DNA from 3 places in the Reyranella sp. genome. Region 1 is predicted to be linked to each of the others. Evidence: riboswitches for the same ligand, from Rfam matches in the RefSeq annotation. Region 1 holds a riboswitch; each other region holds the start of a gene.
The links. Region 1 has a riboswitch for cobalamin ahead of ACQY8M_RS10205 (DUF1636 family protein). Riboswitches for the same ligand answer to the same signal wherever they lie in the genome.
Positions count from the first base shown of each region.

Region 2: another riboswitch for cobalamin. It lies ahead of ACQY8M_RS26120 (TonB-dependent receptor plug domain-containing protein); the one in region 1 lies ahead of ACQY8M_RS10205 (DUF1636 family protein).
Region 3: another riboswitch for cobalamin. It lies ahead of ACQY8M_RS26050 (fatty acyl-AMP ligase); the one in region 1 lies ahead of ACQY8M_RS10205 (DUF1636 family protein).

Region 1 is NZ_OZ257242.1:2,082,353-2,092,364, reverse strand. Features, by position in the region: gene ACQY8M_RS10225 (precorrin-8X methylmutase) at 1-527, opposite strand, end outside; gene ACQY8M_RS10220 (precorrin-3B synthase) at 529-1,569, opposite strand; gene ACQY8M_RS10215 (cobaltochelatase subunit CobN) at 1,566-4,682, opposite strand; gene cobW (cobalamin biosynthesis protein CobW) at 4,685-5,731, opposite strand; gene ACQY8M_RS10205 (DUF1636 family protein) at 5,728-6,087, opposite strand; cobalamin riboswitch at 6,124-6,318, opposite strand; gene cobO (cob(I)yrinic acid a,c-diamide adenosyltransferase) at 6,303-6,914, shown strand; gene ACQY8M_RS10195 (cobyric acid synthase) at 6,944-8,389, shown strand; gene cbiB (adenosylcobinamide-phosphate synthase CbiB) at 8,373-9,344, opposite strand; gene cobD (threonine-phosphate decarboxylase CobD) at 9,375-10,012, shown strand, end outside.
Region 2 is NZ_OZ257242.1:5,346,385-5,356,396, forward strand. Features, by position in the region: gene ACQY8M_RS26100 (HNH endonuclease) at 1-590, opposite strand, end outside; gene ACQY8M_RS26105 (hypothetical protein) at 772-1,941, opposite strand; gene ACQY8M_RS26110 (hypothetical protein) at 1,938-2,468, opposite strand; partial or broken gene ACQY8M_RS26115 (type I restriction endonuclease subunit R) at 2,799-3,063, opposite strand; cobalamin riboswitch at 3,107-3,304, shown strand; gene ACQY8M_RS26120 (TonB-dependent receptor plug domain-containing protein) at 3,386-5,323, shown strand; gene ACQY8M_RS26125 (ABC transporter substrate-binding protein) at 5,343-6,164, shown strand; gene ACQY8M_RS26130 (FecCD family ABC transporter permease) at 6,558-7,520, shown strand; gene ACQY8M_RS26135 (ABC transporter ATP-binding protein) at 7,534-8,328, shown strand; gene ACQY8M_RS26140 (DUF6925 family protein) at 8,337-9,017, shown strand; gene ACQY8M_RS26145 (peptidoglycan-binding domain-containing protein) at 9,122-10,012, opposite strand, start outside.
Region 3 is NZ_OZ257242.1:5,333,349-5,343,360, reverse strand. Features, by position in the region: gene ACQY8M_RS26070 (Bug family tripartite tricarboxylate transporter substrate binding protein) at 1-111, opposite strand, end outside; gene ACQY8M_RS26065 (carbon-nitrogen hydrolase family protein) at 222-1,010, opposite strand; gene ACQY8M_RS26060 (VIT1/CCC1 transporter family protein) at 1,078-1,740, opposite strand; gene ACQY8M_RS26055 (SphA family protein) at 1,737-2,717, opposite strand; gene ACQY8M_RS26050 (fatty acyl-AMP ligase) at 2,846-4,648, opposite strand; cobalamin riboswitch at 4,730-4,927, opposite strand; gene nthB (nitrile hydratase subunit beta) at 4,982-5,599, opposite strand; gene nthA (nitrile hydratase subunit alpha) at 5,753-6,349, opposite strand; gene eno (phosphopyruvate hydratase) at 6,470-7,753, shown strand; gene ACQY8M_RS26030 (antibiotic biosynthesis monooxygenase family protein) at 7,717-8,034, opposite strand; gene ACQY8M_RS26025 (AraC family transcriptional regulator) at 8,106-8,936, shown strand; gene ACQY8M_RS26020 (alanyl-tRNA editing protein) at 9,005-9,727, shown strand; gene ACQY8M_RS26015 (FtsB family cell division protein) at 9,818-10,012, shown strand, end outside.

The DNA of each region.
Region 1 (10,012 bases):
GCCGCCAGCGCGTCCTTCGATTCGGCGGCACCGACGAATCCGACCGGCAGGCCGATCACGGCGGCCGGCGGCCTGGCCCCTGCATCGAGCAGCTCGAGCAGGCGGAACAGCGCCGTCGGCGCATTGCCGATCGCGACCACCGAGCCGGCCAGCCGCTCGCCCCATAGTTCCATTGCCGCCGCGGTGCGCGTGTTGCCGATGCGGCGCGCGATATCGGGCACGGCCGGATCGTCGAGCGTGCAGACGATCTCGTTGCCGGCCGGCAGGCGCGAACGCGTGATGCCGTTGGCGACCATCTTGGAGTCACACAGGATCGGCGCGCCGGCGAGCAGTGCCCAGCGCGCATTGTCGGCGAAGCCGTTCGACATGACGATGTCGCGCGCGATCTCGACCATGCCGCTGGCATGGATGATGCGCACCGCCACGCGCTCCTCGGCCGGCGTGAAGCGCGCGAGGTCGGACTCGGCGCGGATAATGGCGAACGAACGGCGATAGATTTCCGCGCCGTCGCGGATATAGCTCGGCATGTCAGGCGTCCAGGAGCGATGCCAGTTCGTCGCGCGCAACCGTCCGCACCACCCGATCGCGCGCGGTGCCGTTGCGCACCACGCCATAGCGGCCCTCGCTGCCGACCAGCACGAGATCAGCCGGCGCCGACCGCGCGCAGCCCTTGGCGCAGCCGGAAACGTGGATGCTCCCGGGAATGCCGAGCGCCGCCACTTGCCGCGCGGCCGACCGCGTGTCGACGGTCGCCGAGCTGCAGGCCGACGCGCCAGGACAGGCCTCGATGCGCAGCAGCGGATCGTCGTCGTCGACGATCAATCCAGTGCCGTCGATCACGGCGTCGATATAGAGCGCGCGCCACGGCGACAGGCGAATCTCCGACGCACCGGCCTCGGCGCACCGCTCCACAAGCTCACGCAACTGCGACGCTTCGAATCGGCCGAACGGTACGGCAACACCAGTGAAGCGGCCGAGCCGACCCAACCGCCGCCGCCCCGGCACCGGCATGACGATCATCTTCGAGAGCGATCCCGTGCTGCCGAGTGCCGCAGCGACCGCTCGGTCAGGCGTCGTCACGCCCCGCCATTCGCCGTCTATTCGCAAAGCAACGCCCTCGGTGGTCATGCACAAAGCGATGTCGGCGCGTTCGCCCGCGATCGACAGCGGGCCACCGCCATCGACCAGGCAACCGAATTTGGCCGGCACGTCGTGCGGCAAGGCGCGGCCGAGCGTCAAGGCCAGCGCGCGCACCTCGGGACCGGCGAGCGGGTCGACCATTACGTTGCGCGCCTCCTCGGCTTCGAGCAGGCCGAGTCGATCGAGCGCGTCACGCAAGGCCGGCGAGCGTTCCTCGCTGAGGCCGCGGATCTGAAGATTTGCGCGCCGCGTCAGGTCGATGTGGCCGTTGCCCAGTGTCGCAGCAATGTCGGCCAGCCCCGCCGCCTGTTCCAGCGTGAATGCGCCGACCCACGGTCGCACGCGCACGAGCAGGCCGTCGCCACTTTGCATCGGGCGCAGCACGCCGGGGCACCAGCCCTTGATCTCATAGGGAACGGTCAGACTCATGAACGAGCCTTCTTTATCGCCCGATCGAGGTCCAGCGCGACCGAATTCAGCCGCGTGACCCAAAGGCCGCGGTCCAGCGCGTCGCGCAATCGGGCCGCAATCGCCGCCGCGGCCACCGGATTCTTGTCGAGCATCGCGGCCAGCACCGCGTCGTCCGCAATCAACGCCGCGTGCGTCGCATCGAACAGGGAACCCGGGACGGCGTCGGCCGTCGCGGCGAAGGCGTAGAGCGCATCGACGCTCTGGGCGATCTCGGCGACGCCGCGATGGCCGTGGGACAACATGCCGGCCAGCCAGCGCGGATTGGTGAGACGGCCGCGCACGACCCGCGCGATCTCCTCGGCGATGCGGCGTGCCTTGGGCGTCTCCGGCTTGCTGGTATCGAGGTGATAGAGTTCCGGCGTGTTGCCCAGCATCGCCGCGGCCGCCGCAAACCCGCCGGCGAAATCAGCGACTCCATCGCCGTCCAGCAGATCGCGTTCGCGGTCGTCCTGCGGGTGCACCAGCAGGTCGGCGGTCGAGACGCTGGCGCGGAAATCGTCCCCCGCGTCGCGCTGGCCATCCGCGCCGCCATAGGCATGCGTCACGGCGGCGAGATAGGCCTGGCCGAGATCCTCGCGCGTCTGCCAGGCACCGTCGAGCGCGAGGTCGCCGGCCTGTGCGCCGTAACTGCCGGGCGCGCCGCCGAAGATGCGCGCGAGATCGGCGCCCGCACGGCGGGCAGTTGCCAGTGGATTGTCCGAATCGTCCTCGTCGAGGTCGGCCACGCGGCGCACCGCAAGATCGAACAGCGCGATCTGGCTTTCGAAGATGTCGCGGAACAGACCGGAAATGCGCAGGGTCACGTCGATGCGCGGCCGGTCGAGCGTCGCCACCGGCATGACCTCGATGCCGGTGACCCGATTCGACTGGTTGTCCCACACCGGCCGGACCCCGAGATAGGCCAGCGCCTGCGCGAGATCGTCGCCGCCGGTGCGCAGCGAAGCCGATGCCCAGAGGTCGATCACCAGAGCGCGCGGATAATCGCCGTGATCCTGGAGATAGCGACGCACGACCTCGTCAGCGGCGCGCCCACCGATCGCCGACGCGGTGCGCGTCGGGATGGCGCGCGGATCGATCGAGGTGAGGTTGCGGCCGGTCGGCAGCACGTCCGGACGCCCGCGCGAGGGCGCGCCCGCCGGCCCCGGCGGCACACGCCGGCCGGCGAGCGCCGCCAGCAGCCCGGCGCGCTCGCCTGGTCCGCATTCGCCGCGACCAAACACATGCAGGCTGTCGCGGATCGAGAGATCCTTGATGTCGCAGAGCTGCGCATCGAGCTTGGCGATGGCTTCATGGTTGGCCTCCCCGCGCACCAAGCCGCAGTCGGCCGCCAGCCCGCTCGTCCAGGCGCGATCGACGATCTCCTCGCCGAGATAGCGCAGGCGGCGCGAATCGAGGCCATTGGCGGCAGCATATTCCTCGACCAGGCCTTCGAGCTCGGCCATCGGCCCGTGAAGCCCGGCGGCGCTGAGCGGCGGCGTGAGATGGCCGATGGTCACCGCCGCCAGCCGGCGCTTGGCCTGCACCGCCTCGCCGGGATTGTTGACGATGAAGGGGTAGATCACCGGCAGAGCGCCGAGCACCCGCTCGGGCCAGCACTCGGCCGACAGCGCCAATGCCTTGCCGGGCAGCCATTCGAGCGTGCCGTGCGTGCCGAGATGCACCAGCGCGTCGATCTTCTCGACGTTGCGCAACCAGGTGTAGACGGCAACATAGTCGGGGTGCGGCTCGGCCGCCGTGTCGTGATAGCCCGAGCCGCGATCGGGCTGGAGCAGGACCGTCACCTTGCCGCATTTCAGATGGGGTCGCATGCGGTCCAGCAGGGCGCCAACGTCTGCGGCCGTCCATTCCTTTCCGCCGGTGTCGTAGCCTTCATCCGCCAGCAGCCGCAGGATTTCCAGCGCACTCTCCGTCGTGTCGAGGCCGACGGCATAGCCGGTGCGGCCACCGCGTGCGGGGTAGTCGCAGAGCATGAGGGCGAGCCGTCGCTCAGTCGGCTGCTTGCGCCCGAGCCGCGCCCACGCGGCGGCGAGCCGCGCCACATAGTCGACGCGATCGGGCTCGGACTGATGGCGGACGCTGGCGAATTCCAGGCGCGGATCGGTCGGCGCTTCGGCCTTGAACGAGATCGCACGTGTCAGCAGACGGCCGTCGAGTTCCGGCAGCACGACATTCATGGCGAGGTCGGCTGGCGACAGACCGCGGCCGGACTCGCGCCACGCCTCGCGCGCACTTCCCGACAGGACAACCTGCAGCACCGGCACGTCGGCGGCATCGAGCACCGTCGTGTCGTCCTCGCGCATCGCCGAAAAAGCCGTGGTGTTGAGGATGACCGCAGGCCGCCGGCGCTTGATCAGCTGCGTGAGCGCCGCAGCGATCGCCGGGTCCTTGAGGCTGCTCACGGCGACGGCCAGCGGCGCCAGACCTTCGCGATCGAGCGCCGCCATCAGCGCGGTCACCGGCTCATAATCGGCCGCCATGAGATTGGCGCGATAGAAGACGACCAGAGCGGCCGGGCGCACGTCGGCGGCATCGCCCAGCACCGAGATCGGGCCGACCGCGACCGGCGGCCGCCAGGGTTCGTCGCGTCCCAGCAGGGTGCCCGTGAAGCGCAGGGCCTGGCCGAGATTTTCGACCCCGCCCTCGCGGAAGAACCGTTCGAGCAGCGCCAGCACGCGCGGCGGCAGGGTCGACATCGAGGCGAGCCGCGGATCGGAGCGGTCGTCGCCCGGCAAGGCCGCGAACAGGATGCCGTTTTCACGCGCGGCATCGGCGATCCGTTCGAGTCCGTAACGCCAGTAATCGACGCCGCCGAGGCAGCGCACGATCACCACCTTCGCGCGCGCCACGACGCTGTCGACATAGAGGTCGACCGACATCGGATGCCGCAGGCGCTTGAGGCTGGCGAGCCTCAAGGTCGGCAGCGCGACCGCGTCGCCCTGCCAGGCGGCGGCGAGCGCCGAAAGATCGCTGTCGGAGAAGGACAGCACGACCACTTCGGCCGGCGACTGGCCGAAGTCGACGGCGGCGTCAGCCTCCTCTAGCGTGGCAAGCTGGGTGGCCAGGACATGCATGATCAGCCGAGAATCAGCGCCTCGATGCCCGCCTTGTCGAGGCCCTTCTCGCCGATCACGACCAGCCGGCCGCGGCGCGCCTCTTCGGTCGCCCAGCGCCGGTCGTATTGATGCTGGAACCGTGCGCCGACACCCTGCACGAGCAGGCGCATCGGCTTGCCGGCGATGTCGACGAAGCCCTTCAGGCGCAGGATGTCGTGCGCCGCCGTCGCCTTGGCGAGGCGGTCGATCACGGCCTGCGGCGAGTCGAAGGACGGCAGCTCGACGATGAAGGTGTCGAAGTCGTCGTGGTCGTGCTCGCCCTCGATCTCGTGATGCGACGGCCGTCCCTCGAGATCGGCTTCGGCCTTGGCGCCAAGACCGAGCAAAACGGCGATCGGCACCTGGCCGTTCTGCGCCTCGACAACCTTTACAACACGCGGCAGGGTCCGGCCGATCTCGGCCGTGACATCGAGGCGCTGCCGCGCCGACATCAGGTCCGACTTGTTCAGGATCACCAGGTCGGCGCAGAGCAGCTGGTCCTCGAACACTTCTTCGAGCGGGTTATCGTGGTCGAGCGAGTCGTCGTTGGCGCGCTGCTGCGCGATCGCCTCGGGGTCATCGGCGAACCGGCCCGCGGCAACCGCCGCACCATCGACGACCGTCACCACGCCATCGACCGTCACGCGCGAGGCGATTTCGGGCCAGTTGAAGGCCTTCACCAGCGGCTTGGGCAGGGCAAGGCCGGAGGTCTCGATCACGATATGCTCGGGCGGGTTCGGCCGGTCGAGCAGGCTCGTCAGCGCCGGCACGAAGTCGTCGGCCACCGTGCAGCAGATGCATCCGTTGGCGAGCTCGACGATCGCATCCTCGGGGCAGCTCTCGATGCCGCAGCTCTTCAGGATCTCGCCATCGATGCCGACATCGCCGAATTCGTTCACGATCACCGCGAGGCGGCGGCCGCCGGCATTCTCCAGCACGTGGCGCACCAGAGTGGTCTTCCCGGCGCCGAGGAAGCCGGTGACGATGGTGCAGGGCACCTTGGCCAGAGTGCCGGCGAGATTGCTCATGACGGTTCCTTCACGGTTGGCATCGGCGGGACGCGCGCGATGGTGTTCTTGCGGACATGCACCGGCCGCTCGCGCCAGACGGTGAGGCCATCGGCGCTCGCACCATGAAGGCGTGCGAACTGCAGCACGTCGTCGACGTTCTGCTCGGGATCGAGATTGCCGACGATGTAGGTCCACTTGCCCGGCGCCGCGACCGCGACGGTGCAGGAGCGCGTGCAGTTGGACAGGCATTCGACCGGCTGGATGTCGAGGTCAGCCGCCTGCTGGCTCAGCGCCGCGAAGAGGCGCGCACCGGGACGCGGCTCGGAGGGATCACCCTCGCGGCGGCAACTGACGCAAACGAACAATGTCGACACACGATCCTGCTTTCATTTGGCGGTTCCCCGCGCCAGTGACTGGGCTCTCCGACGGCAGGTTTCCTGGCTCTCGGGTCAACGCCGCGGGCCGCCTTCCCAGTTTCCCCTAAGGGACGACCAGTGGCATCCGGCCCGAAACTCGCCGACTACAGTTGCGGGGGCAGCCGCGGCATGACCGCGTTCCCTTTCCGTCGCCCGCTTGATAGCGTGGCCGCATGACCGACGCAATCGACGAGGCCGACCGCCACAAGGCCAAGATGGCCAACCGCAAGGCCGCTCAAGATGCAGAGGTCGCGGCCAAGACGATCGAGAAAGGCCTGCTGATCGTCCATACCGGCAAGGGCAAGGGCAAGTCGACGGCGGCCTTCGGCCTGATGCTGCGCGCGCTGGGTCGCGGCTTCCGCTGCGGCGTGGTGCAGTTCGGCAAGGGCGCCTGGCAGTCCGGCGAACGCACCGCCATCGAAACGTTCGGCGACCAGGTCGAATGGCACACGCTGGGTGAAGGCTTCACCTGGGAGACGCAGGACCGGGCGCGCGATGTCGCCGCCGCCGAGCGCGCCTGGGCCGCCGCCCGGAAGATGATGGCCGATCCGGCGATCCGGCTGATCGTGCTCGACGAGCTCAATATCACCTTGCGCTACGACCATCTCGACGCCGCAGCGGTGGTTGCCGCGCTGCAGGCGCGTCGCGCCGACCAGCACATCGTCGTCACCGGGCGCAACGCCAGGCCCGAGATGATCGCAGCGGCCGACCTGGTCACCGAGATGACTCCGGTGAAGCATCACTTCGCCGCCGGCGTGAAGGCGCAGGAAGGCATCGAGTTCTGATGGCCGCCCCGGTTCGTCCGAGGGCCTTGATGATCCAGGGCACGGGGTCGGACGTCGGAAAATCGATGGTGGTGGCCGGATTTGCCCGCATTTTCACGCGCCGCGGCCTCAAAGTGCGCCCCTTCAAGCCGCAGAATATGTCGAATAACGCCGCCGTTACCCCAGATGGGGGCGAAATCGGTCGCGCCCAGGCGCTGCAGGCGCGAGCCGCGCGGGTGCCGCTCAGCGTGCACATGAACCCGGTGCTGCTGAAGCCCCAGAGCGAGACCGGCGCGCAGGTCGTGGTGCAGGGCAAGGTCGTCGGCACGGCCAAGGCGCGCGCCTACCAGACGATGAAACCGAAGCTGCTCGGCGCCGTCCTGGAGAGCTTCGGCATCCTCGCGACCGAGGCGGACCTCGTGCTGGTCGAAGGCGCGGGCTCGGCCTCCGAGGTGAACCTGCGCGCCTCGGATATCGCCAACATGGGCTTCGCGCGTGCCGCCGACGTGCCGGTCGTGCTGCTGGGCGACATCGACCGCGGCGGCGTGATCGCGAGCCTCGTCGGCACGCAGGCGGTGATCGATCCGGCCGATGCGGCAATGATCGTGGGCTTCATCGTCAACCGCTTCCGCGGCGATCCGGCTCTTTTCGCCGACGGCATGAAGGAGATCGAACGGCGCACCGGCTGGCCGGCGCTCGGGCTGCTGCCGTTCTTCGAGCACGCCCATCGGCTGCCGGCCGAGGACGCGCTGGGCCTGTCGACGGCGCGGCGCGGGGAGGGCGTAAAGATCGTCGTGCTGGCCTATCCGCGCATCGCCAACTTCGACGACTTCGATCCGCTGCGATTGGAGCAAGGCGTCGATCTCGTTTTCCTGCGGCCCGGCGAGGCGATCCCCGGCGACGCCGCGCTGGTCATTCTGCCGGGCTCGAAGGCCACCATCGCCGACCTCGCCGCCCTACGCGCGGCGGGCTGGCACATCGATCTTCAGGCCCACGTGCGGCGCGGCGGGCAGGTGCTGGGAATCTGCGGCGGCTACCAGATGCTCGGCCGCACTGTCGCCGATCCGCACGGCATCGAGGGTCCGCCGTCGACGGTCGACGGCCTCGGCCTGCTCGCCGTCGACACGGTGCTGGCGGGCGACAAGGTCCTGATCGAGGTCTCCGGCACGGCGCAGGGCGTGCCGTTCAAGGGCTACGAGATGCATGTCGGCCGCACGAGCGGTAGCGCGAAAACATTGCTTCGTCTCGACGGCCACGACGAGGGCTCGGTCAGCAATAACGGCCGGATCGCGGGCTGCTACATCCATGGCCTGCTGGCCGACGACCGCCAGCGACGCCATTGGCTCGAACGCCTGGGAGCGGCGACCTCGGGCCTCGACTACGAAGCCGATGTCGACGCCACGCTCGACCTGCTGGCCGACCACGTCGAGAAGCACATCGATTGCGACCGGCTGCTCGCGCTGGCGCGGCCGCCGCGGTTCACCAGAAGAACGTGAGCACGAACAGGATCGCGAGCACGCCGAGCTGGATGCCGCAGGCCACGCGATAGAGCCGGAGCGCGGTGCGGACGTCTGAGATCCTGATGAAGACGCGGCCGTCTCCCATCCACCCTTTGTTGACCGGTTCACCGTCGTAGGTGCGCGGGCCCATCAGCCGCACGCCGAGCGCGCCCGCCATCGCTGCTTCCGGCCAGCCCGCGTTGGGCGAGTCGTGCAGGCGCGCATCGCGCCGCACCACAGTCAACGCCCGCCACGGCGAGGTGCCCGGCACCACGACTGCCGCCAGCACCAGCCACAGCACCGACAGGCGCGCGGGCAGCCAGTTCAGGACGTCGTCGGTGCGCGCCGCCGCCCAGCCGAAATCGATGTATTTCTCGGTCTTGTGCCCGATCATGCTGTCGGCGGTGTTGACCGCCTTGTAGGCGATGCCGCCCGACAGGCCGGCGACCGTCAGCCAGAACATCGGCGCGACGACGCCGTCGGAGAAGCTCTCCGCCAGGCTCTCGATCGCCGCGCGACAGACGTCCGATTCGCTCAGTTCCCCGGTGTCGCGGCCGACGATCATCGACACTGCCTGACGGCCGCGATCGAGGCTCTGGTCGAGGCCGGCGGCAACGGCGTCGACATGATCGTAGAGGCTGCGCTGTGCCAGCAGGCTGCTGGTGAGGATCGCGATCGGCACCAGGGCAAGGAAGGACGGCAGGAAGGAATGGAAGAACTGCGAGATCAGCAGCCCGGCGAACAGGCTGATCGCCAGCAGGGTGACCACCAGCGCGATGCCCTGGCTGCGCTGCTGGGCGGGCGGATCCTGCTGCGAATTCCACCTCGCGTCGGCCCATGCTATGAGCCGCCCCAGCCACGTCACGGGGTGGCCGATCGCGCGATAGACGACGTCGGGGTAGCCGACACCGGCTTCGACAGCGCCAGCAACGAGGGCGAGACCGAGGAACATGGCGCTTTGCGTAGCATGCGGACTATCGCCATGAAACCGTTGGCCCATGGCGGCGATCTCGGCGAGGTCATGCGCCGCTTCGCGGACGCGCCGCGGCCGTGGATCGATCTGTCGACCGGAATCAATCCCGTGCCCTACCCCGTCCCGGCACTGCCGGACACGGTCTGGACCCGCCTGCCCTCGCACGCCGACGAAGCGGCGCTGCGGACCGCCGCGGCGGCGCGTTACGGCGTGCGCGATCCCGCGACTATCGTCGCCGCGCCCGGCACGCAGGCGCTGATCCAGCTCCTGCCCCGCCTCGTGCCGCGCGGCACGGTCGCCATCGTCGGACCGACCTACGAGGAGCACGAAGCCTGCTGGTCGCGGCACGGCCACGCGGTGCGGATCGTTCCGTCGCTCGAGGACGCCGACGTCGTGATCGTGGTCAACCCGAACAATCCGACCGGGCGGCTGTTCCCGCCGGCCGACCTGGCCGCGGTCAAGGGCCTGCTCGTCGTCGACGAATCCTTCATCGACTTCCTGCCGCGCGAGATGAGCCTGGCCGGCGACCTGCCGCCGCGCGCCGTGGTGCTGCGGTCGTTCGGCAAGAGCTACGGTCTGGCCGGCGTGCGGCTGGGCTTCGCCATCGCCTCGCCGGACATCGCCATGCAGCTGCGGGCAGAGCTGGG
Region 2 (10,012 bases), 3.3 Mb from region 1:
TCCGTGACCAGCACCCGGAACGCGCCCTGCCCCAGCCGCGGCCGGATGAGCTGCGGCTCGCCCAACCGTGCCGGTTCTTCGGCCATGCCGGGGAGGCCGGGCCGGTTCATCCGCTCGTTGACCGCGTCCCACAGCGCAAGCCCGTCCGCGTCGCCGGTGCTGTAGGTCTTGAAGGCCACGATGTTCGACGCCCAGCTCGCCGGCGCGAGAATCCAGTCGGCCTCGGCGAAGAAGAAAGGCTGCGTCAGGATACGGCAGCCGATCTCGAAATCGCTACGGTGGCCCGGATCGACCCGGCGGTACAGCGCGATGCGCGCCCGCATTTCCTGCGCCGACCGCGCGCCGTTGGCTTCGCGAAACGCCTCCCAGGCTAGCGAGCATGGCAGCGCGTTGGTGTAGGCGAAGATGCCGCCACCGACGATCACGTTGCGCGGGGCGTGGAGCTTGAACAGGAATATCTCGCCCGGCTGAAGGACGCGAAAGTTGGCGGCGGGCGGCGCCCAGAAATTGACCTCAGCACGGTTCGGCTGCTGCCGCAGCATGTTGAACCAGTCGCCGTTCGTGACAGCGATGACGAGGTTGATCGGCATCCAATGCCGCCGCCTCCAGTTCGCGTTCCTCGGCCGGCGCCAGCGTCTTGGCGAGCAACGTGTCGCACAGGCGGCGGCGGGGGCGGTAGCGGCCGTAAGGCTCGCCTCCCGGACGTGCATTCATTGGTTAGAACAACCGGTTAACAGGGCTCATGCGGGAAGTCCTGTCGGCCGATGCCGATCATCTTGGGCCGTCTATGACCTTGGAACCCGACGCCGGCGAGGAACGGTTCGCCGAAAAGCGCAGGGCAGCATCACGGCAGACCTTGCTTTCCGATGTCGACGCCTTTTCGAGAAGGTGCCGGCGAGTAGAAAGATAATCCGTCAGCAGCGAGTAGCCTTTGCCCACGACTTCTTCGTATTGATAGCCCAGCAGCAACAGCCTTCCTTGCCAATTGGGATAGCCGGCTACGGTGTCGAGGTAGCGCAGGCATAAGGCGTCCTTGGATTTTCCTTTCATCCCGACCACGAAGGTCAACATCGACAACACCGCCGGTGTGTAGCATGTATCCAACAACAATCCGGTCGGGTTCTGCCTGAAGCACCGGGCGGCGAGGAGCCGCACTATGAAGCTGTCGGCACGGAGCTCCTCGCGCTGTTCGCTGCTCAGGCGGTCGAGAAATGCCGCCAGGTCGGCATTGTCTCTCATCGGTATCCGCAACGGCACTTTGGTCACGTGGCCAACTTCGTGCAGCAGCAGGAAGGCGACCATGGCTTCGAGGGGCACGCGCTTGCTCTCGAGCAGCACGTCGGGCACCCGGCCACTATCGAGATCCGCCTGAAGCTGATCTTTGCTGTCGTAGCGCATCAAAAGTATGTATCGGGCCCAGTCGGCCCCGAAGACGATCCTGAAAAGCAACAGGTGCTGCTCCATAAGGACAATGCAGCGACATTCGGGCGAGGTCTTCGCCAGCTCCCAGGTGTTCTGCCGGTTCAACACGTCCATTACGACCTTGATGCTCGTCTCGGGATAAAGTGTCCCGACGCAGTCGTCCTTGTCGCCGCAATTGGACGCATCCGGATTGATTTCGCCGAGATCGCTCGTGATCGAGGTGATGAGTGTTTCTAGCTTGCTGCGCTCTTCCCAAAGCTCGCGCGGGCTCAGGGGCGATCCGACGAGATAGACGACCAGCTCGTCTTCGCGCAATCCCCGACCATTCAACTGCCACGAAGCGACGATACGGAACGGCTCCCGCGCCACTCGCAGCACGTCGTTAGCTACTTCGATCGCTCTTTCGGCATCGGGGCGCAGCGTCCGGGCCTCTCCCAGCGCCTCGATGAGAGGCGGCGGCCTCGGGGGGCAGGCGGTTGCAGAAAGAATGGCGGCGAAAATCAGGCAAACGAAGCTCATGGACGGTGTTCCGCCAACGTGATTACGAGGGCATCGAGAATGCCGCGTTCTGCTGCGGGATTGACGGCGATCCCGGCAGGCACCTCCATGATCGCCTTTTTGAGCGCCGAGATATCCCCGTCTAACGGCTTTACGCCGGTCTTTTCGACGAGGTCGCTCGCTCCCATTGCAAGCGTCGCGATCGCCGTAAGCGCTCCGATGGCGGTGACCTTCTTGTTGAGAAATTCTTCCCTGTCCGCGCGGCTCTGACGGCTTCTCCATCCGGCCACGATTGAGGCCAGCGCAGTCAGTCCCAATCCCAGGAAACCGAGCCAGACTGCGACGGTCTGCCAGAGACGCTGGCGCTCGACGAGGATAAGCGCATTCGTCTTTGCCTTGGCCAGCAGGGTAGTGGCCTCCTCCGAAAGCTGGATGCCGGCCGCCCCTTTGAAATCGGTCGGATAGGCGGTGAGCTGATAGGCCGGCATCGCGACGACTGCCAGGAAAAGCAAGCCCGCAAGACCAATCAGAACGAATGCAAACCGCATGTACTACCCGCCCTTCCCGCGGCGACGTTGCACCGTCGCCCCGTTAGGTTGTCTCTCCGATGCATTTTACACCGGGCCGCGGGCCTGACAAACGAATCCTGGCAATTTGCGACGTGCGCCTGCCCGACGGAAGTTGTCATCCCGGGCGCGACCTCTCTCCTCACCGGCAGCGGCCATATATCCGCCTTGGCGAGCGCACCCAGGGCAAAGATTCGGTGGGCGACGATCAACGCTTCGCAGGCGATGCTAGCGACGGCGGCGGCGATGCGGTCGTGCGCGGCCTGCATGGCGAAGTCCTCGATCGGCGCCTGCGCCAAATTTCTATGTTGTCGGCGGCGGGACGGCGTCGAGGTCGAGATTTGTTTCGATGGCCAGTCCGGTCATGAAACAGAAAGCCGCGCCGTTGGACGAGAAAACGAAGGCGACGCCGAGAGTCGCGGCGTAGTCGAGGCCGCCGCATGACATCGCCGACGCTGTGATTGTTGTCCTTCGCCTCGATCAGCGCGAGCGGGAGTTTCGGCTTGTAGTAGAGAACAACGTCGGCCTTCTTAGCCTTGCCGCGCGTGACAAGCTTGCCGCGCACGATGATCCGCCCAAGTCCCCCCGCCAAACTCCTTGACGCGACAGCGCCCTCAAATTACCAAAGTCACATCGACGGTCCTCCCTAACCGGAGGCTAACAGGGAATGCCGTGCCGCCCGTGAGGGCCAATCGGCAGCTGTACCCGCAGCTGTAAGCGGCGAGCGAACGCCATCAGGTCACTGGACTTCGGTCTGGGAAGACAGGCGCAAGCGACGACCCGTGAGCCAGAAGACCTGCCGGCGATAGCGTCGCTCTTCCGATGGACGGGACAATCCAACGGGACGGTCAACCGAGCGGTGACGCGCCTTGTGCGTGGCTGTTCTGGAGGACCGTCCGATGATGCCGTTCCGTCGATTTCTGCTCGTAGCCTCTCCCCTGCTCCTGCCGTTCTGTGCATCCGCGCAAACCGAAAGCGGCATAACGGCGACGATGCCCAATGTCGTGATCACCACCGACCGCGAGCCGGTGCCCGCCGACAAGGTGACGGGCACGGTCACGGTCATCAGCCGCGACGAGATCGAGCGCCGGCAGTTGCGCACCGTCGACGAAGTCTTGCGCTATGTCCCCGGCGTATCCGTCCAGCAGTCGGGGGGTCCGGGCACGCAGACTTCGGTGTTCGTGCGCGGCAGCAACTCCAACCATACGGTCGTGCTGGTCGACGGCATGTCCATCACCGATCCGTCGACGCCCAATGCCTCGATCGACTTCGCTCATTTCCTCACCGACAACCTCGACCGCATCGAGGTCGTGCGCGGCCCGATGAGCACGCTCTACGGCTCGGGCGCGATCGGTGGCGTGATCAACATGGTGACGAAGAAGGGGCAAGGCTCCCTCTCTGCCGGCGGCTATGCCGAGCTGGGGACGCGGCTGCAAACCAGCCTCGGCGCCTATGCGACGGGCAGCGTCAACCGCTTCAACTACAATGTCAGCGCAAGCGGCCTGTACACCCCGGGCCAGAGCGCCATTCCCCCGCGCTTCATTGCGTCGGATGGCTATTTCGACAACGACGCCTACCGCAACATCAACCTGGCGGCACGGCTCGGGGTCGACATCACGGAGAATGCCAGCCTGACGTGGTTCGGCCGTTACATCGACACCCAGGTGAAGTTCGACAATTACGCATTGCAGCCGGACTTCACCTTCGCGCCGGCGGAAGATCCCAACGCGACCGAATTCACGCAGCAGTTCTTCAATCGCCTGCAATTCGACGGCAACTTCTTCGGCGGCGTGTGGAAGCCGACGATCGGCGTCGGCTATTCGACTGTCTATCGGCACGCTCTGGACTATCCCAGCATCCAGATCCCGTTTCCCGCACCGATGAACTCGACCTACAACGGACGGCAGTTCAGCGCCGACTGGAAGAACGTCTTCACGATCACCGAGCAGGCCAGCATCGTGGCCGGCATCGACTACAGCAACCAGTGGGCCTACTCCAACGCCGACACCGTCCAGCAATGGGGCCAGGTTTCACAGACCGGCCTCTACGCCCAGGGCCGTGTCACGCTGTTCGAGGCGCTCACGCTGTCGGCCGGCGGCCGCGTCGACTTCAACAGCCTCTACGGCTCGAATGGGACGTGGCGTGTCGGCGCGAACTACCTGCTCAGCGCGACGAACACCACCTTCAAGGCCTCCTACGGCACCGCGTTCAAGGCACCGTCGCTGAACCAGCTCTACAACGCCGGGCTGTTCTGCGTCGGCAATCGTAACCTGCAGCCCGAGACCAGCCGGGGCTTCGAAGTCGGCGCCGAGCAGACGATGTTCGACGGCAAGGTCAAGGCCGGCGTCCTCTACTTCAAGAACAACATCAGCAACCTGATCGACTGCGTCACTCCCTTCACGCAATACACCAACGTCGCACCCCAGGCGCAAACCGAAGGCACCGAAAGCTTCGTGGACATTCAGGTCACGGACTGGCTCGACGTCCATTTCGCCTACACCCACACGCTCGCCTTCAATCTCACGACCGGTGCCTGGCTGGTGCGTCGTCCCGAGGATGTCTTCTCGGTGCGCGCCGCCGTGCGGCCGATCGAGGGCGTGCGCCTGGGTGCGGAGCTGAACAGCGTCGGAGGCCGCCACGATCTCGATGCGGTTACTTTCACGCCCATCACCCCTCCCCCCTACACTCTCCTGCGCGCCACGGCGGCCTGGGACGTCCGCAAGGGAGTCGAGCTCTTCGCCCGCGCCGAGAACATCCTTGACCAGCGCTACGAAGAGCCCACAGGGTTCCAGCCTCCGGCCTTCCAGGCCTTCTTCGGCGTGAAGGCCAAGTTTTGACGCAGGGACTGGTGTCGACGTGAAGACCGGGCTTGTCGCCGCCATGCTCTGCCTCCTCCTGGCGGCCACGAGTGCCTGCCGTGCCGAACCGCCCAGGCGGGTCGTGACCGTCAACCTGTGCCTCGACCAGCTCGCCCTGCGCCTCGCCGCGCCCGGGCAGCTGGTCGGGGTCAGCTATCTCGCGCGCGATCCCCGCACCGCGGTTCTGGCCGATCGCGCGCGCAACATCCCCACCGTCCGCGCCACCGCCGAATCGATCCTCGATCTCCGGCCCGATCTCGTCGTGTTCGATTCGATGGCGCATGCCAACGTCAAGCGGCTGGTGCGTGCCGCCGGTGTGTCGATCCTGGAGCTTCCCTGGGCTGCCTCGCTCGAGGAAGCGGAGGTTCAGATCGCGCGCATGGCCGACGTGCTCGGCCGCAGCGACCAGGGCCGCGACCTGATCGTCGCGATGCGCGAGCGGCAGCGCCAGCTCGTGCGGCCGGGCCCGCCGACCGCCACGGCTGCCGTGCTGCAGGCCAACCTGCGCACGACCGGCAAGGGCAGCCTGATGGACGAGCTGCTCGGCCTGACAGGCTATCGAAATCTCGCCGCGGATCTGGGCATCTCCGCCTATGGCCGCTTCTCGCTGGAAGCCGTGCTGGCCGGCCGACCGGACCTCGTCATCCTGGACGAAGAATCCAACGCCGATCCGGCGCGCGCCACCTCGTTCGTCGACCATCCGGCGATCGGGACCTTGGCGCGACATGCCCGCATCCTGTCGTTGCCGATCCGCTACTCGATCTGCGCCGGTCCTGAGAATCTCGACGCCCTGCAGAAGCTGCGCGAGGTGCATCCGTGAGAACAGGCCTGGCGAGGCTGCGCCTCGGACCGACAAGACGCTCTTGTCGTCCTGAGCGCAGCGAAGGACCCCACCGAACGATCAGACACGGGCCGCGCCGCTGGCGCGAGGTCCTTCGCTCCGCTCAGGACGACCGGAGGGGGCAATGAAAGTGCACGCATTTGGATGCGGTTCGGTCACTCAAGCCAAGCTTGCGCTGCTGCGCCTCGGCCCGACAAGACATGCCCTTCCTGCTGGGAGCGCGGCTCTCCAGAGCCGCTCTTTCTTCGGTTTGCCACAGCCTATGAGCGGCTCTGGAGAGCCGCGCTCCCAGCGTGAAAAGCGCACAAGCGCTCAGGACGACAGGAAGGAGGTCCTGGTGAACATGGGAAACTTGACGCAGTTGGATGCGGTTTGGTCACCCACGCTAAGCTAGCGCTGCTGGTCGTCGTGCTCTTCCTCGTTTCGGTCGCGACCGGGCCGGTGTGGTGGCCGTGGCGGCTCGGCAACGAGGTGGGATGGGCGATCGTGCTCGACCTGCGGCTGCCGCGCGCCGTGCTCGGCGTGCTGGTCGGCGCGGCCCTCGGGCTGAGCGGTGCCGTGCTGCAGGCCTGGCTGCGCAATCCGCTCGCCGAGCCGGGCGTGATCGGCGTGTCGGCGTGCGCGAGCTTCGCCGCCGTCTGTGCGTTCTACAGCGGGCTGGCCGCGGCATTCGCGCTCGCCCTGCCGCTGGCCGGCATCACCGGTGCCGCGCTCGCCGTCGCGGGCCTGATGATGGCAGTGCGCGCCGGCACGGGCACCGTATCGCTGCTGCTGATGGGCGTGGCGATCAACGCCATCGCCGCGGCGCTGATCTCGCTGGTGCTCGCGCTCGCCCCCAACCCCTTCGCCTTCCAGGAGATCTGGCTGTGGCTGGCAGGATCGATCGCCGACCGGGATATGCGCCACATCCTCGTGTCGGCGTCGTTCATCGTCGCCGGTGCGGGGCTCGTCCTGATGAACCGCCGCTGGCTCGACGCCCTGTCGCTCGGCGAGGATGCGGCACGCAGCCTGGGCGTCGACACGCGACGGCTCGGCCTGTGGCTCACGCTCGCGGTCGGCCTGATGGTCGGTGCGGCGACCGCCGTCGCCGGCATGATCGGCTTCGTCGGGCTGGTGGCCCCTCACCTCGTCCGCGCGCACGTCGGCTTCAAGCCCGGCGCGACGCTGGTGCCGTCGATGCTGGTCGGCGCGATCCTGGTTCTCGCGGCCGACATCGCCGTGCGCGTGCTGCCGACTTCCTACGAGCTGCAGCTCGGCGTCTTCACCTCGCTGGTCGGTGCGCCGTTCCTCGTGCGCGTGATCCGGCGTACGCGCGCCTCGTGGCTCGCGGCATGACGGGGCTGGCGACATGACCGTGCTCGCCACGCGCTCGCTGGTCCGCCGCCGGGGCGCGCGGACGGTGCTCGACGGAATCGACGTCGCCTTCGCGGGCGGCCAGCTGAGCGCCATCGTCGGCCCCAACGGCGCGGGCAAGACCACCTTGCTGCGCCAGCTCGCGGGCCTCGATCCGCCCGACGGCGGCGAAGCGACGCTCGACGGCGCCCGGGTCGACCGGCTCGGTGCCGCCGTGCGATCACGACGCATCGCGTATCTGCCGCAGAGCGCCGCCGTCTATTGGCCGCTGCTGGGACGCGATCTCGTCGCGCTGGGCCGCCTGCCGCACGGAGCCGACCTCAGCCGGCCGCTCTCGCCGACCGACACCGCAGCGATCGAGCGGGCCCTGGCCCGGGTTGGGAGCACGTCGCTGGCAGGGCGCCGGATCGACGAGCTGTCGCAGGGAGAACGCGCCCGGCTCGCGCTGGCCCGCGTCCTGGCCACCGAAGCCGATGTCATCCTCGCGGACGAGCCGGTCGCGAACCTCGATCCGGCCTATGCCCTGGAAGCGATGACGTTGCTCAGGGCGGAAGCGGCGCGCGGCGTCTGCGTCGTGGTCTGCCTGCACGACCTTGGATTGACCGCCCGCTTCGCCGACCACGTCGTGCTTCTCGTGGCTGGCCGGATGCAGGCGTCCGGTGCGGCCGCGGCAGTGCTGCAACCGGACGTGATCGACCGCGCCTATGGCGTCGGCTTTCGCACGGTCACCATCGACGGGGTCGCCCAGCCGGTCGCCTGGACGTATCGTGGGCAGAATTTTTCCGGGTAAATTTACACATGCCGAATTCCAAACAGGAGCTGCGCCCGCTGGAGGACGATCCGGCAGAGATCGTGCGCCGCTATCTGGCCGATCCGCTCACCGGCTGGAGCGTGGGCACCTACGGTGCCATCGCCGAATTCCAGTACGACCCCGACGAGCCGGGCCTGCGGCTCGATCTCGAGGCCATGTCCGTGCGGACCGAGAGAGGCGCTCTGGCGATCGTCTCGCTCGAGGGCGTGCAGCCCTTTGGCCTCACCGACGACGGCGGACGGCTGCGGGAGATCGCCTTCTGTTCCGAGCGGCGCGGCGCGCAACGCGCGACGGTCACCGATCTGGGCGATCGGACATTCGACGTCGGCATCGCGGCGCCTCACATCGACATGCTGGTGCGCCTGCGGTCTGGTGACACGGAGACCGATGCCGCCCTGCGCGCGGGCGCCGGCCGTCCCCTGTTTGCTGCCGACAACCCGGCCGGCCTCGCGATTGCGCGCGCCAGCCCGACGCGCATCCTCGCTTCGGCCGTGGCGCGCATCGAGGTCCATCAGCCGATCCCGGCGCCGGGCGGCCGCTCGCCCGAGGGACCGCACACTCACCTCTTGCCGAAGTTGCTGGCCCAGGGCCGCATCCACCCGCCCGGATCGCCGCTGCCCGACGGCCTCTATTGCGGGCTGAGCCTCTACCCCCGAACCAGGCTCTAGCTGGGAGCGCGGCTCTCCAGAGCCGCTCTTTCTTCGGTTTGCCACATCCCATGAGCGGCTCTGGAGAGCCGCGCTCCCAGCAAAGACAATGAGCGAAACGCGTTTTACCGCCAGGCGCTGCGCAGCGCCTGATCGGTCTTCCACCTCTCCACGGCCGCGACGTCGTCGCAGGAGAAGACCTGGGCGTTCTTGCGGGGGCTGGCCTCGATCCAGGCGAAGACCAGGCACTGCGACGTGCTCTTGTCGCCCTGCTTCGTCTCGAAGCTCACCTCGGCCGTCGCTGCCACGCCAGCCTTGGCGTCGCCGTAGTCCTCGACGGCCGGCTTGATGTCGCCGACGGTGCGGCCGGCCGCCTTGGTGTCGGCATACCATTTGGCGAAGGCCGCGAACTGCTCGCCGGCGGCGCCTTTGCCGTCTGCTGCAACGTAGGCTTTCAGGTCGGCGACGAGCGACTGCGCCGCGGCAACGGCCTTGGGCTCCGCGGCCTTGCGGCGTTCCGCGAGCCTCGCGCGCAGGGACTTCAGCGCATCGGCATTCGACGGCGGCGCGGCGGGCGCCGCGGCGACCTGCGCCGAGGGATCGAGGCGCCGGATCGGCGCCTTGGTCGCCTCGTTGTTGAGGGCCACCGCCTCGCTCGGCGTCAGCTTGCCGGTGGCGGCCAGGCCGTGGCCTTTCTGCCAGTCGCCGATGGCTTTCGTCGTCGCCGCGGACTGCAGGTTGCCGTCGATCGGACCGCTGTACTTGTCGAGCGTGCGCAGCGACTCCTGCAGCTTGCGCCGGTCGGGTTCCGGGCTGTTCAGCACGGCAGCATAGTCCGGCCCTCTCGCAGGTCCCGCGGGAGCAGCGCTTGCGGCAGGAGCCGGGGCTGGGGCCGGGGCAGGCGCGCCGCCACTCGACGCGCAGCTGGCAGGATTCTGGAAGCAGCGCTCGACCTCGCTGGCGCTCTGGGTGAACGCGACCGCCGGCGTCAGCGCAAGCAGGCCTGCCAGCAGCCA
Region 3 (10,012 bases), 3.3 Mb from region 1:
GATGCGTGCCGTTCGCGACGGATAGGCTTGCGCCCGAGAAATGCCCGGCACCGCTGATAAGGCAGCGGCACCCGCGGCCAGATGCATGAATGTACGGCGATGAAACGTCATGATGTTCCCTCCACAGCTGCGCCACGTCGCGGACTTGCAGTCCATCTGAGCGCTTTTCGAGAGGAGCCTACATCGGTCCTGTGAGAAGGCGGAAGGGGCCGATGCCGCCTTTAATCGTCCAGCGACACCGTCCGCCAGCTCGACAGCGCACGGGTGGTGGCCGTCCAATCGACCAGCACGATGCTGTCATCCGGGGCGGCGTGGGCAAAGGCGATCGTGCCATCGACCGCCGCCACGGAACGGGCGCCGGAGAAGTCGAGGACGTCCCGCCCGGTCCGGTTGCAGACCAGCACGGGCCGTTGCGTCGTGAGAGACGCCCATTCCCATTCGCCGCTCGGGCCATGCTCGCCCGGCGCCCAGGCCGCGGCCGACAGCAGGAGATCGCAGCCCTGCGCGGCGGTCTCGCCGACAAGGCGCTTCGAGTACATGTCGGCGCAGACGAACAGCCCGACGCGGCCAATGCCGGCGATGTCGACGACGGTCGGCCGATCGCCGGGCGTCGACCAGGATTCGGCGCCCACCCGCAGCGCGGCGATCTTTCGATGCCGTCCGGTCACGCCGCCGTCGGGTCCCAGCACGATCATGCTGTTGAAGAGGGCATCGCCGTCCGCTTCCGGTTGGCCCAGCACGATCGAAGCGCCGCCGGTGCGTCGCGCCAGCCGTGCCGCCCAGTCGAGAAGCGCCGGCTGCTCCCCGGCGATCCATGTCGTGCCGATGAGATCGCGGAAGCCGTAGCCGCTGAGGCAAAGCTCGGGAGTCACGATCAGCCGCGCGCCCCGCGACGAGGCCTGCGATACGGCCCGCTCGATCAGGCGCTTGTTGTATTCGACGTCACCCGGCCGGGGAGCCAGATGAAGCAGCGCTATGGTCTGCGCTTGATGGGCCTGGAGGGGAGACATGGCGAGCGAGGTTACTCCGGCAACGGTGGCGCCCAGAAGATCGCGCCGGGGAAGGCGCCGGCCGATCCTAGCCACCGAGCGGCACCGCCAGCAGAACCAGCGCCGTTCCGACCAGGGCAATGACCAGGCCAGTGAACCAGCGATTGCCTCCGGAATAGTGAGCCCACCAGTAGCCGCTGAAGAACATCAGTGCGAGCTGCAGCGCGTTGGCCACGCGCAGGGCCGTGAAACCGTCGTGGAACAGCAGCAACGGGATCAGGCCCGGGATCGCCGTCATGCTGACCAGGACCACGATCAAGGCCGCGGCCACCCAGTCATTCGCCTGAAGATGAGCCCGCTCCGTTCCCGCATTCCTGAACAGCTCCAGAAACGAACGGTGAAGCCTGGCTCCGTCCTGTGGCCGCATCGACGGTTCGCCCTCGAGGTCGAACTCCTCCTTGACCGCGGCCATTGCCTCCTCGTCGGTCGAAGCAGCCTGAAGTCTCTTCACGAACTGGACGCGCCGATTTCGGTTGAAGAGCGTACCCAGCAGGTAGAATGCGCCGTCGATCACGCCCCAGGCCACGTTGCAGCCCAGCAGCGCCAAGGCGAGCTCGACGCCGACGATATCTGCGCGTTCGGAGAGCAGGCGGGCGCCGGCGGTTATGGTGAGCGCCATGACCAGGCCGAACAGTATCTCGAGCAGCGTTTCCGACGGGTCGAGATGGCGCCTGACGAAGCGGACGATCATCGCGCCCTCTCTTCCGGGCGCCGGGCGCGCGACAACGAGACGGTGACATAGACGTTCCAGCCCTCGGGGCGATTCTGAGCGGCAAATTCCTTGTAGCCGCGGACGTCGAGCTCGGCCGCGAGGCCGCCGAGCTGGAAGGACCAGCCAATCTGCGGCCCCGCGCCCGCAACCTGCGACCGGAACCCTCCCAGCAGCGCTGCGCCGCCGGTGTCCGGGCTCACCTGGCCGAAAAAGTAGCCCGCGGCGCCGACATAGAACGTATCGCTGAACGAGTACGACATGCCGACATCGATATGCGCGTCCATCCCGCTCTGGTAGCGCGTGGTCGGATTGATGAAGTTATACGTCAAGCCGGCCGTGACCGAGACCTCGAACCCCGATGCCGGCATGTAGGTGTAGCCCATGCCGGCATCGATCGCCCAATGGCCCAGCCCGACACCGGCCAGACGGTTGGGATCGTAGGTTCCAACCGGTGCGCTGCCCATGATGTAGGTCATGATGTTGTGGCTGCCGATCTGCCACTTCAGCGATGCCATGGGGTAGAGATCGCTGACGCCCGCCGCGCTGTCACTGCTCCTGGCCGAGAAGGCGCCGGCATTGGGCGTCGCCAGGACGCCCCACACGGACGTATCGGCGCGGCCGGCGGAGAAGGTCACGCCCAGCCACAGCTGCCCATTCAGCACCGGATCGGCGAAGGTGTAGCCGGGCGTCAGGAAGAGATATTGCTCGGCTGTGTCATAGCCGAGCAGGAGCCCGCCGCCGCGGGAAAAGCTCGTCCCCGCGGTGGCGCTGGCCTTGCGGAAATAGAACATCGCCTCGAGGGAGAACCCGGCATCACCCGGCACCGCGGCGAAGCTCGCGAACTGGCCCGGCAGCCAGACGCTGGCGCCGCCCTCGTCGGCAATCGCCCGCACAGGAACGAGCGCCACACAGAGGGTGCCAAGGAGCGGCAGACTCACGACAGCCTTGCGCTGCATGCGATCCCCCCTTTTGCGCAAGCATAGCATGGCAACATGCAACCCGGTTCACGGGCTGGCGGGTAATCGTCGAGGGCCTCCTGGATCGCGACCAGAATGTCACGCAAGCGATCTCGCGCGGGCGCGCTTCACTGTCCGGCATAACCACCCGCGAGGAACGTGGCTTTGGTCGCGGAGCGGCTGAGCTTTCCCGACGAGGTGAGGGGCAGGCCGAGGCGGCGCGAGATCAGGACGACACGGCCGTCGACGCCGAAGGCCTCCTTGGTCTTCTGCCTGATGTCGCCTTCGAGCGTTTCGTCCGCGGCGGCGTCCGCAGGAGGGGCCTGCACGACGATGACGACGGACTCCATTGCACCGTCGTCGACGGAGAAGGCGCAGGCGTCGCCGCGCCGCAGGGAGGGCAGGGCTTCGACGCTCCACTCGATGTCCTGCGGCCAGATGTTGCGGCCGTTGACGATGATCAGGTCCTTCGCGCGGCCGGTGATGACGATCTCGTCGTTGCGCCAGTAGCCGAGGTCGCCGGTGTCGAGCCAGCCGTTGCACAGCACGTCCGTGCTGTCCTCGACCGGCGGGAAATAGCCGGGCATGACGCTGGGGCCACTGACGAAGAGCCGGCCGACGCGCCCTTCGCCGAAGACGATGCCGTCGGGGTCACGGATCTCGATGCGATGGCCGGACAATACCCGGCCGCAAACCACGAACTCGCGGCTGTCGCCGGCATGCGAATCGGTCGGCCGGTCGAGGCGCAGGCCAGTGAAGGGGCGCACGAAGCTCACGCCGACGCAGACTTCGGCCATGCCGTAGCTCGGCAGGAAGGCGCGCGGGTCGAATCCCGCGGCGTTGAAGCTCTCGGCAAAGCGCTGCAGCACTGACGGCTGGATCATGTCGGCACCGACACCGGCCAGACGCAGGCAGGACAGATCGATCTCGCCCAGCGCCTTGGTTTGCGCCCGGCGGGCGGCCAGATCGTAGCCGAAGCTCGGGCCGTAGGTGATCGTGGCGCGGCGCCGCGAGATCAGCGACAGCCACTGCAGGGGGCGGCGCGCGAAATCCCAGGGCGCGAGCAGGTCGACGCTGCGTTGCGCGCACATCGGGGCGAGGACGAAGCCGATCAGGCCCATGTCGTGATAGAGCGGCAGCCAGCTCACGCCCGAGTCAGTGGCGGAGACCTCCTGCGCGGCGAGCGAGCCCGTGATGTTGGCCATCAGCTGGTCCTGACGGATGTCGATGCCGCGCGGCTCGCGGGTGCTGCCCGAGGAGAACTGGATGTAGCACGCATCGCCAGCGCCGAAGGGCCGCAGCAGGGCCCTGGATTCCGGCAGGGCGTTGAACGCCGCCATGGGCCCGGCAAGCCGGACGGCCGTTCCCTCGGCCGCCCTCTGCGCGAACTCGGCAAGCTCGTCCGGCGCCACCACGCCAACGGCGCCCGCGACCGTTATCTGGCTGCGCAGCTGTTCGATGAAGCCGGCGCGCGAGCCGAGCCCCACCGGCATCGATACCGGAACCGGCACGACCCCGGCATATTGCGCGCCGAAGAAGGCGATGCAGAAGCCCGGCCAGGTATCGGCAATCAGCACCAGCCGCTCGCCGCCCTCGAAACCCGCGCCGATCAGGCGGCGGGCGAAGGCCTGGGCCTGAACCTGCAGGTCGCGATAGGGCAGGCTGCTCGAAAGCTTTCCGCGGGCATCGAAGAAATTGAGGCCGGTCTCGCCGTGCGCCGCATAATCGAGGGCGTCGCACAGGCTGGTGAAGCCGCCGCGCCTGAAGACCAGGTCGCCGTTGAGGCTGGGCGTCGGCGTATCGACGCGCCGGTCCGCGCTATGCGCCAGGGCGTGATCGTAGCGCTGGAAGCGGCTTGGCGGCGGCGTGCCCAGGTCGGAGGCTGCGCGGTCCGGAAGACGGGCAGGCGAGACAAGACGGATCGGCGTCACAGGACGGATCTCCCAAACGGTTCGCTCAAAGCGCGCCACCGCTCGGGTAGACCGTCCCGTTGGATCATCCCGTCCATCGGAAGAGCGACGCTATCGCCGGCAGGTCTTCTGGCTCGCGGGTCGTTGCTTGCGCCTGCCTTCCCGGACCGAAGTCCAGTGACGTGATGGCGTTCGCTCGCCGCTTACAGCTGCGGGTACAGCTGCCGATTACCCCCGTCAGGGGCGCACGGCATTCCCTGTTAGCCTCCGTTAAGGAGGACCGTCGATGGCTTTACATAGTGCCGGGCAAGCGCGCTGGCAAATGTGTCCAATTCTGAACACTGCCTTGCGCCGCTATGCCACGCGCTCGAGGTAGCTCTGGAAGACGCCGACATGGACCTGGGCCGGATCGGCCGAGTTGGGCCACAGCTCCTCCGCATTGAAGCGCACGTCGTAGGTCGGCTCGTCCTCGGCATGGATGCCGTGGGCATGCGCGTCGGGAAAGGGATAGGCCGGGGACTCGCTGACCACGATTCCCGTCTTGCCGCGGACGTAGCCCGGCGCGCGGACATGGCCGGGGATATGCTCGGTGCGCACGCGGACCTTGTCGCCCGGCTTGAAGCGCTCACGCGTGGCAACATTGCTGCGGCCCGGCGCGCTCGGCATCGAAAGCGGATAGGCGCCCTGCGCGCGGCGCTCGAGCTCCTCCCTGCTCACGATGCCCTTCTCGACGCAGAGCGTCGCGAGGCTGGTCAGCGAGCGCTCGTAGTAGCTGGCCGAGAGATAGTGCCGCGGCTCCATGCGCTCGATGGCGTGGCGATACTCGTCCATGTTGAAGATGCCGAGCTTCACCGCCAGGGAGTAGAGCGCATTGACCCGCTTTTCCCACGGCTCGTGGAAGGTCCGGGCCTTGAGAGTGTAGCGGACGCGGCCGAATCCCTGCCGTCCGCCCATGTCGTGCATGCCGTCCATCTCGGGCTCCTAGACGCTGTTCATTAGATTGCTAGACAAGGTTCTTAATGCCCATTCGGTGTCATCCCGAGCGCAGCGAGGGATCTTTGAGGCCATGAGCAAGGATCCCTCGCTGCGCTCGGGATGACACTGTGCGTAAGATGGAATCAAGCACTACAAACGGGCGACGCCGATCATGGCGTCCTTGGTGACGAGGCCGGCGAGTTTCTCCTCGGACCAGCCGTCGGTCCCGGCCGGCCGCACCGGCAGCACCATGTAGCGGGTGTCCGCGGTGGTGTCCCAGACGCGGATGTCGATCGACGGCGGCAGGTCGAGGCCCATTTCCCTGAGCACGGTGCGCGACTGGCGCACGATGCGGGCGCGGTATTCGAGGTCCTTGTACCAGTCCGGCGGCAGGCCGATGATCGAGAACGCGGTGCAGGAGCACAGCGTGCAGCAGATCACGTTCTGCAGGGTCGGCGTGTTCTCCAGCACCACGAGATGGCGGTGGTGCGGCGGCATGGTGAGGCCGAGCTCGGCCACCGCGTCGCGGCCGTTGGCCAGCAGGCGCGCCTTGAAGGCCGGATCGGTCCATGCCCGGGCGACGACCCGGGCGCCGTTCTCCGGAATCCATTTCTCTTCGGCGGTGTGCATGAACTCGTCGATGAATTCGGCCGGCTTCAGGCCGCGCTCCTCGAACGCGGCCTGAATGGCGTCGACGCGCTGCTCCACCGTCGCGGTATTCTGCTGGATGTTGCCGTGGTCGGGCATGGCTGGAACTCCCTCTGGCTCTGCGGCTTTCTCCGACTATAGAAACGCGGCGCCGTCTCGTCACTTGCCCGGGAGTGGGCGCGCGGCTAGAGAAATCGCGCCCCAGAAGGAGTTTTTCTCATGAGTGCCATCGTCGACATCCGCGCCCGCGAAATCCTGGACAGCCGCGGCAATCCCACCGTGGAAGTCGAAGTCGAGCTCGAGAGCGGCGCCATGGGACGCGCGGCGGTTCCGTCGGGCGCCTCGACCGGCGCGCACGAAGCGGTCGAGCTGCGCGACGGCGACAAGAAGCGCTACGGCGGCAAGGGCGTGCTGAAGGCGGTCGGTGCGGTCAACGGCGAGGTGATGGACCTGCTGTCGGGCCTCGACGGGCTCGACCAGATCAAGATCGACCGGGCGCTGATCGAGCTCGACGGCACGCCGAACAAGGGCCGCCTCGGCGCCAATGCAATCCTCGGCGTCTCGCTCGCCGTCGCCAAGGCCTCGGCGATGGATTCGGGCCTGCCGCTCTACCGCTATGTCGGCGGCAGCCAGGCGTCGGTGTTGCCGGTGCCGATGATGAACATCATCAACGGCGGCGCGCATGCCGACAATCCGATCGATATCCAGGAATTCATGATCATGCCGGTCGGCACCGACCGCTTCGCCGAGGCGCTGCGCATGGGCTCCGAGGTGTTCCACGCGCTGCGCAACCAGCTCAAGGACGCGGGCCACAACACCAACGTCGGCGACGAGGGCGGCTTCGCGCCCAACCTCGCGACCGCCGACGAGGCGCTGTCGTTCATCATGAAGGCGATCGAGAAGGCAGGCTACAAGCCGGGCGAGGACATCGTGCTGGCGCTCGATCCGGCCTCGACCGAGTTCTTCAAGAAGGGCAAGTACGAGCTCGAGGGCGAGGGCAAGTCGCTCGATGCCGGCGGCATGGTCGACTACTACGCGGCGCTCGTCGCCCGGTACCCGATCGTCTCGATCGAGGACGGCATGGCCGAGGACGACATGGCCGGCTGGAAAGCGATCACCGACAAGCTCGGCAGGAAGATCCAGCTGGTCGGCGACGACCTCTTCGTCACCAACCCCAAGCGCCTGGCCGACGGCATCAAGAATGGCCTCGCGAACGCGATCCTGGTGAAGGTCAACCAGATCGGCACCCTGACCGAGACGATGGAAGCCGTATCGATGGCGCGCAACGCGAGCTACGGCGCGGTGATGTCGCATCGCTCCGGCGAGACCGAGGATTCGACGATCGCCGACCTCGCCGTCGCCACCAACTGCGGCCAGATCAAGACCGGCTCGCTGTCGCGCTCCGACCGCCTCGCCAAGTACAACCAGCTGCTGCGCATCGAGGAGCAGCTCGGCACCCAGGCGCGCTACGCCGGCCGGTCCATCCTGAAGGCCAGCTCGTAGTGACGGGCGAAATCGTCGAAGTCGGAGAGCACGGCCCGTGCTTCCGGCTCGACGATCGCGGTGGCGATATCGTCGCCGGCGAATGACCGGATCGCGTCGAGCGATTCCCAGAAGGTGACAGCCAGGAATTCGGTCCTGCCGTCGACCTCGCGCCGCAGCAGCCACGCGCCCTCGTGACCGGCGAGCGTCGCGAGCTCGGGAAACACCGTTTGGGTCACGTGCCCGAAATAGGCGTCGGCCTTGGCGGCGCTCGCCTGGCCGCGCCACATGCGTACGATCATCGGACCTCCAAATCCTGCTCGAGATGACAGTGAGCGTGGTGCGCGTGCCCGGGTATTGGTAAAAATTGACCATGCCGCGCGTCGATCCGAACAACTCGACCCAATACTGGTGGGACCGCCATCTCGGCGGGCTCAGCCTGATGCATGCCGATTTCACGACCCACGACTATCCGCAGCATACGCACGACGCGCTGGTGATCGCGATCACCGAGCAGGGCGGATCGGTCGTGAAGAGCCGCGGCGCGCTTCAGGATGCCACGCCGTCGACCCTGTTCGTATTCAATCCCGAGGAGCCTCACGGCGGCTGGATGGGACGCAGCGAGCGCTGGCGGTACCGCTCGCTCTATCTCACCCGGCACGCACTCGATCGCGTAGCGGGCGAGGTGGGCGTCGAGATGGTGCCGTACTTCATGCGCAACACCTTCGCCGACCGCGACCTGATCGACGCCTTCCTGGCGATGCACCTCGCACTGGAAGAGGGCCGCGACGTGTTCGCCGAGCGCGAGTTGCTGGTCGGCGCATTCGGCACGCTGTTCCGGCGCCATGGCAGCGGCCGGCGCCCGATCGAGGCGCCGCCGCGCGATCGCACGTTGCTGTCGAGCGTGGTCGAGCGCATGCGCGCGGAATACGCCACCGACCTTCGCCTCGAGGACCTGGCGGCGGGCGTCGGCCTGACGACGTTCCAGCTCATCGGCCTGTTCAAGCGCACGGTCGGCCTCACGCCGCACGCCTATCTGACGCAGGTTCGGCTCGGCATGGCCTGCCGGCACCTGCGGCACTCGCCGGTGCTGGCCGAGGTGGCGACGGCGGTCGGCTTCTACGACCAGAGCGCCCTCAACAACCACTTCAAGCGCTGCTACGGCATCACGCCCCTGCAATTCGCGCGCGCCGCGGCCGCGTAGCCGGATCATGTGGCACGCTCCCGGCGAACAGCAATTTTCGCCAATACGGTCGACGCGGCGCGGCTTACATGCCGGCAATGCACCTCTACTGCCATGACAATCCCGAGACACTGACGCTCGAAACCGAGGTCACCGACGCGCGGCCGGGCAAGGTCTCGCTGGCGCAATCGCCTTTCTATCCCGGTGGCGGCGGGCAGCTCGCCGACCGCGGCGTCATTGGCTGGAGCGGGGGAGAGGCCAAGGTCACGGGCTTCGAGCATTCAGCCGGCAAGATCTGGCATCTGCTGGATACGCAAGAGGAGGTGGCGGGCAGGGTGGAAGCGTCGGTCGATCCGGATTTCCGCCGCAAGATGCGCCAACTTCACACCGGCACCCATGTACTGAACGCGCTCGTATTCCAGCAGTTCGACGGCGCGCTGGTGACCGGCGTGCAGATGGCAGAGGACGGCACCGCTCGCATGGATTTCGACCTGCCCGCTGCGGACAACGACCGCCTTCGCGCGCTCGAAGGGCCGATCAACGACCTGATCCGCCAGGACATCGCGGTGAGCTTCGTCTACGTGCCCATGCACGAGGCACAAAACACGCCCGGCCTGATCCGCAGCCGCTCGGTCGCGCCGCCGCCGACGCCGGACGGCAAGATCCGCATCGTCGAGATCGCCGGCCTCGACCGGCAGGCCTGCGGCGGCACTCATCTTGCCTCGACCGGCGGGTCGCCGCCGATCCGGATCCTGAAGATCGACAACAAGGGCCGGCACAATCGCCGCATCCGCATCGCGCTGGCCGAATAGATTCGGCAGAGCCGAATAGATTCGGTAGAGCCGAATCGGGCTTGACTTATCAACACCACATGTTGCTCTATCCGTTCAGGAATAGCACATATGTTGTTGAGACCGCGTCAAATTCTGGCTCCCGTCATCTTCGCCACGGTGTTCGGCTACTTCGGCTACCACCTCGTGAACGGAGATCGTGGCCTGCTGGCGATGGCTCACCTGCAGCGCGAAGTGCAAATCGCCGACCAGAATCTCGCTGAGGCCGAGACGACGCGGAAGATCTGGGAGCGCCGTGTATCGGCG